2 regions of the Priestia sp. 10L35 genome follow, and region 2 is predicted to be linked to the other one. Evidence: a T-box and tRNA genes for the amino acid it is inferred to sense, from the RefSeq annotation. Region 2 holds a T-box; the other holds one or more tRNA genes.
The links. The T-box of region 2 lies ahead of trpS (tryptophan--tRNA ligase). A T-box ahead of a tRNA ligase gene usually reads a tRNA of that ligase, here a tRNA-Trp.

Region 1: it encodes a tRNA-Trp, which carries the amino acid that the T-box ahead of trpS (tryptophan--tRNA ligase) is inferred to sense. The anticodon was not compared.

The regions. Positions count from the first base shown of each region.
Region 1 covers NZ_JBFTKA010000002.1:563,043-568,789, reverse strand. The annotation lists gene AC1DEF_RS08860 (GerAB/ArcD/ProY family transporter) at 1-73, opposite strand, end outside; gene AC1DEF_RS08855 (hypothetical protein) at 99-332, opposite strand; gene AC1DEF_RS08850 (GerAB/ArcD/ProY family transporter) at 429-1,547, opposite strand; gene AC1DEF_RS08845 (hypothetical protein) at 2,052-2,321, shown strand; gene AC1DEF_RS08840 (phospholipase D-like domain-containing protein) at 2,631-4,025, shown strand; tRNA gene AC1DEF_RS08835 (tRNA-Trp) at 4,247-4,320, shown strand; tRNA gene AC1DEF_RS08830 (tRNA-Leu) at 4,347-4,428, shown strand; tRNA gene AC1DEF_RS08825 (tRNA-Gly) at 4,448-4,519, shown strand; gene AC1DEF_RS08820 (Na+/H+ antiporter NhaC family protein) at 4,734-5,747, shown strand, end outside.
Region 2 covers NZ_JBFTKA010000005.1:339,563-345,309, reverse strand. The annotation lists gene opp4B (oligopeptide ABC transporter permease) at 1-592, shown strand, start outside; gene opp4C (oligopeptide ABC transporter permease) at 604-1,518, shown strand; gene AC1DEF_RS19960 (YjbA family protein) at 1,818-2,567, shown strand; gene trpS (tryptophan--tRNA ligase) at 2,597-3,586, opposite strand; T-box leader at 3,663-3,867, opposite strand; gene AC1DEF_RS19950 (peptide ABC transporter substrate-binding protein) at 4,534-5,747, shown strand, end outside.

The sequences.
Region 1 (5,747 bases), on a different contig from region 2:
TTGTGCTTCCAATTGTATAAAGCATAACGAGCATGCGAAATTGAATCGTTGAAATTTTAACTACAGGTTTCACGGTATTCACTTCCTCGTCTTACGTATTAAGATAATAAATGAAGTAAAAATATGCTGATTGGCCTGAAGATAGCCGCTGATAAATCAGAAGGATTTGGAACATATAAACCCAGTGCTTTACAGATGCTTACGGACATTCCAATTGCAAGAACTGTATAGAATAGCCACAGTTCTTTCTTTGCTTTTTTTTGCCGTAGTTCAGGTACTTCAAACCAAATGACGAGCGTGCAAACAATAAGTAACCCCAATACCCCTAGCATACACTAGCTCCTATACATGAATAATTAGTGTTATATTTTACTGGAAAATAATCACTTATACTGAAGGTGCATTCTTTATTAAAGGTTTGTGAGTTTCTATCCATTGCTAGAACGCCACTTTTTATTTTGAATAAACCCTGCAATTAAAAGGAAAAGTGGATATAAGATGCCTACAAGTAAGCTGTAGGGAATCCACGTTTTTGTATCCCAATCTTTTTGATAAGAAACGCTTGGATACACAATAACGGAAAGTGTAATCATGATGAGTGCGACTGGAAAAGAAAATAGCTTGTAGTCCTTTATGTGAAATACATTGGCAAACCCCAAAAGAGTAGCGTAAAAATAAATGCAAAGCTTAAAAAAGAGAGTAATAAACCACAAAATAGCAATGACTACTTCAATTCCTTGAAGAAAGTTTCCTACATCAATTCTTCTTCCTAATTCATAGCTTGGAAACATGGTGATTTGGCAGTAATAAGGACCAAGTACTAAAATTCCGAGTAAGATTAACGTAACCATCACTAGTCCACCGGCTATATTACCTATATAAAAGGATTGAGTTGCCTTTTTCGTGTCTGGTGTATGAGAAGGAAAAATCATAAGCAGAATGGTATAAGTCAAAGAACTCATGCTTAAAAACGTTAAAACAGCCCGAATAAAAGCTTTTGGATGGATTTCGAACACCGGCTGAATATGCTCTATTTTAATTTGAGGGATCATAGACAAAATAAGAAGTCCGAATAATCCGACAAACCACGGAAATAAAATCTCGGCACTTCGTGCAATAACTTCTATTCCTAGGCGTACTCCTACGATGACCACACCCATAAATGCGATGTGGATGGCTGTAAGCGGCGTGTAGGGAAGAATTTGTGTAGTGAGAAAATTTCCTACATAGTAAAGAACTTGACTGCTGATAAATAAATTGGATAACACAAAAACAGCAGAAACAATCTTTCCAAATAGTTTGCCTAAAATTTTTTCGTTCATTTCCATCAGCGTAAGCGTTGGAAACATTTTTCCTAGTGAGGTAAAAAGCAAAACTAAGCCAATTCCTAATGCAACACCGAAGAGTGCGGGAATCCAGGCATCTTGATGAGCATCAGCTGTAATAGCGGCAGGTACCACAATAATTGTGCTTCCGATGCTATACAAAGTTACTAATTTGCGAAACTGCGCAGCTGAAATATTGATTTCATTAAGCAAAATGAGCACATCCTTTTGCCATATACACTAATTAAGTGATCCAACGGAATAATAAGTGACTTAAAGGTTGAAACATTACTTTTACCCAATCAGAAGGGTTCGGTAGAGGCAGCCGAAAGATTTTTGCAAGAGTGATTATGATACTGATTGTCATGAACACAATAAAAATGTTTCGTTCCTTTTTATGAGAGTGTTGAGGTAATCTTTTTATTTCCATCCATATAATCCCTGCACGAATGATCAAAAAGGAAAGAAACAAGTGCATGCAGTCAACCCCAATACATTTTTTCGTTCAGATAAGCTATTCGTATGATGTCCGCTAAAGAAAGTGATTATACATTTTTGTAAGATATAGAAAGTATTTCAGGAAATAGAAGATATTTTCTAGGGCTCTTATATGGTTTAGGGAGTTGTTACGAGGAATACACACTTAGCTTTAACCTATTGAAGCGTCGTATGAATAAGTAGAAAAATGCCACACTAAAGAGTGAACAAATGGAAAGGAGCACTATGATGAAAAAATTCCCATACAATAAAGATAAACAACAATCGTTTCAAGCAGCACAGCAGGGGCATAAAGAAGCAGTAGATGCATATGAACAGGCAAATGAAGCTAAAAATGATGCATCGTACGGCCATGAAGCGAAGCAAGCGATAGGTGAAGTGAATGAAGCCTCTCAGCAAATTGAAAATGCGCTTGAAAATGCTTCTGAAACACAGCGTCAGCGTTTAACAGAGTTTCAGCAAGATATAAAAGATATGGAGAACGACCTTAATCAATAAAAGAGCCGCTGTTTTACTTAGGCAGGTTCACAATAGAGAGTATAAATTGTAAAAGCAGAAGATAATGAACTTCTGCTTTTTTTATTGGTAGTGTAAACGTAGGTTTCGTGTATATAATTGCTTCTAGCTGTTGTTTGGAGGGAAAGGCGAAGACTGGCACGGAAATCAACAGTGGTGTAACAAATAATCCATCATTCCATTCTTATTTTAAAAGGTATAGAAGTTAAAAAAGTAAGAATCCTAATAAAAACAGAACGATAAGAATGGAAAGGGATTGTGACAGGAAATATGCTAATAAACATACTAATAATGATTGTCGTATTGTACTTCATATATGTATTCGTAACTGCAGTGGTACTGTTTTATGTCCCTTTACACAAGGGAAAAGACTTAAAAGTAATGAATACTGAGAATTTTTACGGGAAGAAAGAATCCACAGATCGAGTTATGCTTTTAGAAAATGGTTATTTTTCAGGGCTTGTTCGGATGCAGATGATTCAAGAAGCGAGGCATACAATTAATATTGCATACTTTTCCATCGGTAAAGGCCGTTCTTCGGATTTACTTATGGGCGCTTTGTTCGAAGCTGCGGACCGAGGTATACGTATTCGCTTGTTGTTAGATGGGATCGCTCATGGGTTAAAAGGCAAGAGGAAAAATGTTCTTTATGCTCTAGCTTTCCACAATAATATTGAATTAAAGTACTATGAGCCCTTTACTATTTTTAAACCTTGGACATGGCATAACCGTCTTCACGATAAAATAATAGTAGTCGATGGCCAATTAGGTATTATTGGAGGAAGAAATATTGGAGATAAATACTTGGCTAGTCAACCAAATAAAAATTTTGTCTATGACCGTGATGTACTGATTTATAACACAAAGCAAGAAAGTCATAGTGTCATTCTCTCAATGGAGAAGTATATAGAAAAATTATGGAATCATCCGTATACACGAAAAGCTTTTCCAAAGCCCAAGAAAACTAAACAATTTCGCGGTCTTTCAGGAAAAAAATTATTGATAGATCAATACGAAGAGGCCAAAAAAGTAAACGAACCTTTTGTCCATCCTTATATTGTATGGAGAGAAGCAACGATGCCTACAAGAAAGATTTCTTTTATTACAAATCCTATTCAACGAATGAATAAAAGCCCTTTTATATGGAAAACATTTATTAAGCTTTCCCAGCAAGCTGAAAAATCCATTGTTGTTCAAAGCCCTTATATCGTACCAACAAAAGAAATGGAACAGTATATAGATAAGCAAGTAAAACCAAAAGTGCAAAGAATTATTTTAACTAATTCTATTACATCCACTCCAAATGCTATGGCTTTTTCTGCATACTTGGGAGTGAAAAATCGCGTTATAAAAGCTGGTTCGAAGCTTTATGAATATCAAAAGCCCTATTCAATTCACGGGAAATCTGTTGTTTATGATCAGCGTTTAAGTGCAGTTGGTTCTTTTAACTTAGATTCACGCTCTGCATTTTTAAATACTGAATCCATGGTTATGATAGATAGTGAAGAATTTGCAGCCCAGTTAACAGGAGCTATTGAAACTAAAATTTCTCACAGTATGCTCGTGGGGAATGAGGGAGAACCTGTGGATATTAATACGGATTCTCAAAAAAACGTGCCTCCCGTAAAATCTGCACTCCTACATATTCTTTCGGTCTTTACACGATTTTGGAGACATTTTGTATAGTACTGTGTTACAGCAGAGTCTTTAAAAACAAATAGAGGAGATTAAAGAGGACTGCAGCTGGTGAAGGGAATGTGTAAAAAACTGTGATATGCCTCACAGTTTTTTTGAAACCCCTAGTACTAGTTATGATTCATCAAAAGACCTATTGACGAAATTCCATATATGTTTTATTATGATATAGCGTCGTTGATAAACGAGGTTCTTTTGAAGAAATCATTTCTAGGGGCATAGTTTAAAGGTAGAACTACGGTCTCCAAAACCGTCAGTGTGGGTTCGATTCCTACTGCCCCTGCCATTTTGGAGTTACCTTTTAATTCACAAGCGGGTGTGGCGGAATTGGCAGACGCGCTAGACTTAGGATCTAGTGTCTTATGACGTGGGGGTTCAAGTCCCTTCACCCGCATCTTTACTTTCATATACGCGCGGAAGTAGTTCAGTGGTAGAACACCACCTTGCCAAGGTGGGGGTCGCGAGTTCGAACCTCGTCTTCCGCTTCTTTTCAAAAGCAGTTTGCATGTGCAAACTGCTTTTTTGCTGTAGAAATAAAGAGTTTTATTATGCTGTTTTTAATCAGAAATATTTTATTAAAGCAGTACTGCTTATACGTGTTGTTTTCGTGAATATACACATAATATTGGGGTTACATTAAAAGCTAATGAACGATACGTGAAGACATCTAATATGGTTTTTAAGATAGGGGAGAGTCCTATGGAATCTAGTTGGTTTTCAATTATACCGTTTTTAATTGTTATTCCAATAGCTATTTTCACTAAACAAGTGCTGCCAGGGTTGTTTTTAGGCCTACTAGTAGGCGCTTATTTGATTGATCATTCGATTATCGGAGGTGTTGAAAAACTACTTCACTACATTGTACAAGCTCTTAGAAACAAAAGTAATATAGAAATCGTTGTCTTTTTATACGCTTTTTCAGGGCTTATCGGAATGATTAAGATGGCTGGAGGAGTTAAGGGGTTTGTGGAAACTGCTGCAGAAAGAATTGATACAAGAAAAAAAGCCCTTATTTTAACCTATGTTTCAACCATTGGAACATTCAGTGCTCCCACATTTCGCTTTGTTACAATCGCGCCCATCATGAGAGTGCTGCTGAAAAAAGTGAAAATGACGACAGCAGAGCTAGGGTTTGTTATTGAAACAACTGCTACTCCTGTTATCGTCTTAATTCCCGTGGCAACGGCATTTGTAGGATATATGGTATCAATCATTCAAATGGCGATTGATCATCAAGGCATAAAACAAGACGCTTATTCTTTGTTCATTCAAAGCATTCCATATAATTTCTTTTCGATTGTGATTATTTTAGTAGGGATTTATTTAAGCTTTTTTCATCATTCAACATCTACAGTTCCTATGAAGCTTGAGGAAGAAGACGAAAAAGATTGGCATGATTGTCACCCTTGCGTATCGAAGGATTTGCCTTCTAAGCCTTGGAATCTGTTAGTGCCTTTACTTGTTGTGATTTCACTCACCTTACTTTTAACATGGTGGAGTGGACATCATAAGAGTCACACCTTTTTTGAAGCATTTATTAAAGCAGACGTGCTAGAAGCGATGGTAGTAGCTTTAATTATGACTACGTTAATTACCCTCATTTTTTTCTTGTTTCAGCGCTTTACATTACAGAATTTGCTTAATGGTTTTATCACAGGAGGCAATGACTTAATGTCCGTTATCCTGTTGTTATCGGTAGTATGGGGATTATCC
Region 2 (5,747 bases):
GTATACCTTAGCAGATAACTTTATTGCAGGATATAATTACTTTGCATTAGCGGTTCCATCGTTTATCGCAGGGATCGTAGGCATTTATTTATTTTCCTTTCAGTTAGGTTGGTTTCCGTTTAGCGGTTCTGTTGAAGTAGGATTGAAAGAGGGATCATGGGAATTTATTCAAAGTAGAATTCATCACGTTATATTACCCGCGCTGATTCTTGGCTTGATGTCGACCGCGCAGTATACCCAGTTTTTGCGCAATGATATTATTGAAAACAGTCGCAAAGATTTTGTGCGCACTGCTAGAGCAAAAGGGACAAAAGAATCTAAAATTTATAATGTTCATATCTTACGCAACTCAATGATTCCGCTTATTACGTTTTTAGGATTTGATCTTGTAACAATCATTAGCGGTTCTATCATTACAGAGACGATCTTTACGTATCCAGGAATTGGAAAATTGTTTGTTGACTCTGTAGCAACTCGTGACTACTCAGTTATGATGTCGCTTACAATGTTGTTTTCAATATTAACACTGGTTGGGAATCTGGTTGCTGATTTGTTATACGGCGTAGCAGATCCGCGTATTCGTTTGGATTAGGAGGAGAAAGTATGGAAATTGTAACGAAAAAAGATGTACAGCCAGAAGTGAATATGAAAGCTCCTAAAAACCTTTCTCCATGGGCGATTGCGCGAAAGAAGTTTGTTAAAAATAAACTAGCCATGATAAGTTTAGCTTTCATGATTGTGATTACGCTTCTTGCCATTTTTGCACCGCTGCTTACAAAAGCAGATATTACACGTATCGACTATATGGCGATGAATGCAGCCCCTTCTAGTGAGCATTGGTTTGGAACGGATACAAATGGACGAGACGTATTTGCACGTACATTGTATGGAGGAAGAACTTCGTTACTGATTGGAGTTGCTTGTACAACACTCGTTATTTTAATCGGAACTCTTATTGGTTCGATTGCGGGTTATTACGGAGGCAAAGTGGATCAATTCTTAATGCGTTTTACAGACTTTGTATTAAACTTTCCGCTAATTGTTTTCGTTGTAGTGTTAAATACAATCCTAATTGGAAAGATCTCAGGCGTTTGGACGCTCATCCTAGTTGTTAGTTTCTTAAGCTGGGGAAGTACGGCCCGGCTGGTTCGAAGCAAAATCTTGGCTGAAAAAGAAAATGAATATGTGCTTTCAGCCGTTTCGATTGGGTGCAGCCCGTTTAAAATCATCTTTAAACATTTGCTGCCAAATGTGTTTTCAACAATTGTGGTTCAAGCCAGTTTGCAGATGGCGATCCTTATTGTGTTTGAGTCAGCGATTAGCTTTATCGGTTTTGGCGTGCCGGCTGATACGCCAAGCTGGGGGAATATGCTGACAGAAGCAAGGGAATCAGATGTGCTGCAGAATAAGCCTTGGATGTGGGTTCCGCCAGGTTTAGCTATTACCTTTACAATCCTAGCTATCAACTTCATTGGTGAAGGATTAAAAGATGCTTTGAATCCCAAATCTCTTCGTTAAAAATCTATCCAAAAGTGTGATAGATTTTTTTAGGTTTGTCAGACCTCCTGACAAACCTATTACTATAGAAGAAACTCGGATTTTTTTCTGCTTATAGGGGTGGATATAGCTCATGAAGCCTTTAGCAATCATTAGCACTGGCGTTATATCTGAGCTTCGAAACAAGTGCATTTGAATAATAGCCAAAAACGAAGGCATTTTACAATTAATTTTTAGAAAAATAACATCATTTGGAATAAAAATTCCTTTCTCTGCCTATACTGATGGATAACAAACAGATAGTAAGTGAGGGGTAAATTATGCTATATCTTCATGATGTATGGGTTAATTGGTTTGAAGGCGAAGAAAACGGTTATAATGTGTGTCATTTCCATGAGTGGAGAAAAGACGATTGTGTAGAACTGCTCGATCAAGCACCGTTATTAAAAGTAAATCCGCTTTTATTTCATTACATTGAAAATGATCTTTCCGAGCTACCTCAACAACTACTACAAGATGTCTATCAGAAAGCATACATTCGGAAAAATCATGAACGCACGCAGGTTGAATATTGTTTTATTGTTACAGATGGAACGAATATTTTAGCAATTGATACGATGGGATATCATATTCCGATTCGAAAAAGCCGCTTAATTCCAAGACAGGAACAGTTAGTCTATGAGATGATTGCGGATCAAGAAGAGCTAGAATATAAGTTCAGTGAAGACGAGCTGAATAAAAAAGAGCATCATATTCTTTCGCCGTCTCCTGAAACGATGAGAGGACTAACACGTAAAGAACGTCAGCTAAAACAGCTGTTATTTATGGCACTTGATCAGCTACATACAACAAAAAATACTGCTCAAATCCGCTACTGGTACACAGAGTGGAATCCAACGAAGTACGAAGACATTCAAGAGATGCCGTTTCAAGACGTATGGAATCAGCTATACGATGAAACGAAGTCAGGGTGGTCACCGAAGCATAAATTATTATGCGAGCGCTTAGTAAAAGGACAACCTTTCTTTGAAAAACTTTGGGAAATTGAACAAGAGCCAAAAGTTAATTAAAAAAAACGACTGCATAGCAGTCGTTTTTTTTAACGTTTACGGCCAATTCCCATTGCGTTTCGCATTTTGCGAAGCATTTTATTAGCCGTTGCATTTGCTTTATCGGCACCTTGATCTAAAATATCATCTAGCTCGCTAGAATCAACTAATTCATAATATCTTTCTTGAATTGGAGCGAGTGCTTCAGCTACCACTTTGGCTGTGTCAGCTTTAAAGTCACCATAACCTTTGCCTTCGTACATCGCTTCAATGTCTTCGATCGATTTATTGGCTAGGATTGAATAAATACTTAATAAGTTTGAAATACCTGGCTTATTTTCTTTATCGTAGCGAACAATACCTTCTGAATCCGTTACGGCACTTTTGATTTTCTTTTCAATTGTTTTAGCGTCATCTAAAAGCGTAATGAAAGCTTTTTGGTTTGGATCGGACTTGCTCATTTTTTTCGTAGGATCTTGAAGAGACATGACGCGTGCGCCCACTTTTGGAATACGTACTTCAGGGATAGTGAAGATATCATTGTATTTTTTGTTAAAGCGCTCAGCTAAGTCACGCGTTAATTCTAAATGCTGCTTTTGATCTTCACCAACTGGAACCAAATCGGTGTTGTATAAAAGAATATCCGCTGCCATTAATGGAGGATAAGTTAGTAATCCTGCTGATACTGCTTCTTTTCCAGCGGACTTATCTTTAAACTGAGTCATACGTTCAAGTTCACCGATATACGCTACGCACTGTAACATCCATCCCGCTTCTGTGTGGGCAGGCACTTCCGATTGAATAAATAAAGTCGATTTTGCTGGATCAATTCCTACCGCTACATACAGAGCAGCAAGGCCTCGAATGTTTTTACGAAGTGCTAAACGATCTTGAGGCGTTGTAATTGCATGCTGATCTACAATACAAAAATGACAGTTATAGTCATGTTGAAGTTCAACAAATTGCTTCATCGCTCCAATGTAGTTACCTAAAGTGATTGTACCGCTTGGTTGAATACCTGAAAAAATTGTTTTCATCAAATCTTCCTTTCATCTGCACATATATGATGCTAATTTACGGATACAACATAAAAAGGCCCATCCGCTCCTAGCATAAGCTAGGGGCGAATGGACCGCGTTGCCACCCTAATTAGCACACATAATTGTGAACTATCTTTATTCATGTAACGTTGAGGTCAACGTTCAAGCTTTGCACTTGAAAGCTCCAAAGTCCATTCTGCAGGTTTCAATGTTTGTTCTCACCAGCCACAAACTCTCTGAAAATGAAAATTCTGCATACTACTCTTTTTCACAGCTTTAATTATATAGTTATTCGTTATTATAACGCGAAAAAGCAGGAATTTAAACATCTTATCGCTAAAAAGTTTTATAAGACAATTTACTGGAATTTTTCAGCGGCAAAAAAAGACAAGAACCTTTTAATTAAAGCATTTCTTAATGAAAATTTGGTGGAGGATTTGGTAAAAATCTTTTATTTAATATTTCTAATGGCCTTGTAATACTATCGTAATACCTATACTACAAAAAAGATTTTAGAAGTCTGACAAGTAGGCACAATCCTTATAAGATAAGGTTTTTTCCCTCATGACAAAAAAATACCATTAAATAATAGTATTGCAATAAATTTTTAAAATATTTATAATAGGCGTAACAAACATATTTTTTACAAAGGTATTACAATTTCTTAATTTTTCAGAAAACACAAAATAGACAATGTTTTGTTTCAATTAGCGAATTTTGTAATGAATGAGTCTTCTACATATTAAGCGCATACATTGGATTTACAGCATGTAAACAATTGATGACAGTTTCATAGAGTAGAAGAATAATTTTGCAGTGAGGTCTTTAATGCTCTACTACGTGAAAAAATAACTGATTATTTTGTATTGAAAGAGGATTAAGAAATTAGTACATATCAAAAAAATATGGTTGCCACACAAACAAAATTTAATAGGGGGTAACACGCAATGAAGAAAAGGTTGTCGATTCTTTTCAGTTTGCTGCTTGTAATGAGCTTGTTTTTAGCTGCATGTGGATTTAACAAAGAATCTGGTGGCAGTGAAAATGCTAGCAGTGATGGCGGCGAAAAGAAAAAAGAGCAAGAGCTTCGCGTAAACATTAAAACTGAGCCTTTTTCATTAAACCCAGGCTTAGCTAATGATTCAACGTCATCAAACGTATTATTACAAACATTTGAGGGTTTAACTCGTATCGGTAAAGATGGAAAACCTGAAAATGCAATGGCGAAAGATGTGAAGGTCAGCGATGATCAAACTAAATATACGTTTACAATTCGCGACGATGCAAAATGGTCAAATGGTGACCCTGTAACAGCAAAAGATTTCGAATATGCATGGAAATGGGCGTTAGATCCTAAAAACGAATCTCAATATGCATATCAATTATACTATGTTAAAAATGCACAAGCTGCTAATGAAGGAAAAGGTTCATTAGATGATGTTGCGGTTAAAGCAACAGATGATAAAACGCTTGAAGTAACATTAGAAAACCCAACGCCATATTTCTTAGAATTAACAGCTTTCTATACGTACTTCCCAGTGAATACGAAAATTGCTGAATCAAATGAAAAATGGTACACAAATGCAGGCGAAAACTATACGTCAAACGGTCCTTTCAAGCTTAAAGCTTGGAAACATAATGACAAAATCGAGTTAGTTCCTAATGAAAACTATTGGGATAAAGATGCTGTAAAACTTAAAAAAGTTGAAATGTACATGATCAATGATAACAACACTGAACTTTCAATGTTCAAAAACGGTGAATTAGACTGGGCGGGTATGCCTACTGGTCAATTACCAGCTGATGCACTTCCTGAATTAAAGAAAGACGGTTCATTAAACATTCAAGAGATTGCAGGTACTTACTGGTACAAGTTTAATACAGAACAAAAACCTTTAGACAACGTGAACATTCGTAAAGCATTAGCTTATGCAATTGATCGTAAAGGTATTACAGAACAAATTACAAAAGACGGTTCAGTTCCAGCGATGGCGGCTGTACCACCAACAATGTTTGAAGATAACAAAAAAGGTTACTTCAAAGACAATGATGTGAAAAAAGCAAAAGAATATTTAGAAAAAGGCTTGAAAGAAATGGGCCTTAAAGATGCTTCAGAACTACCAGCAATTAAGGTTTCATACAACACGGATGAAAAACATGC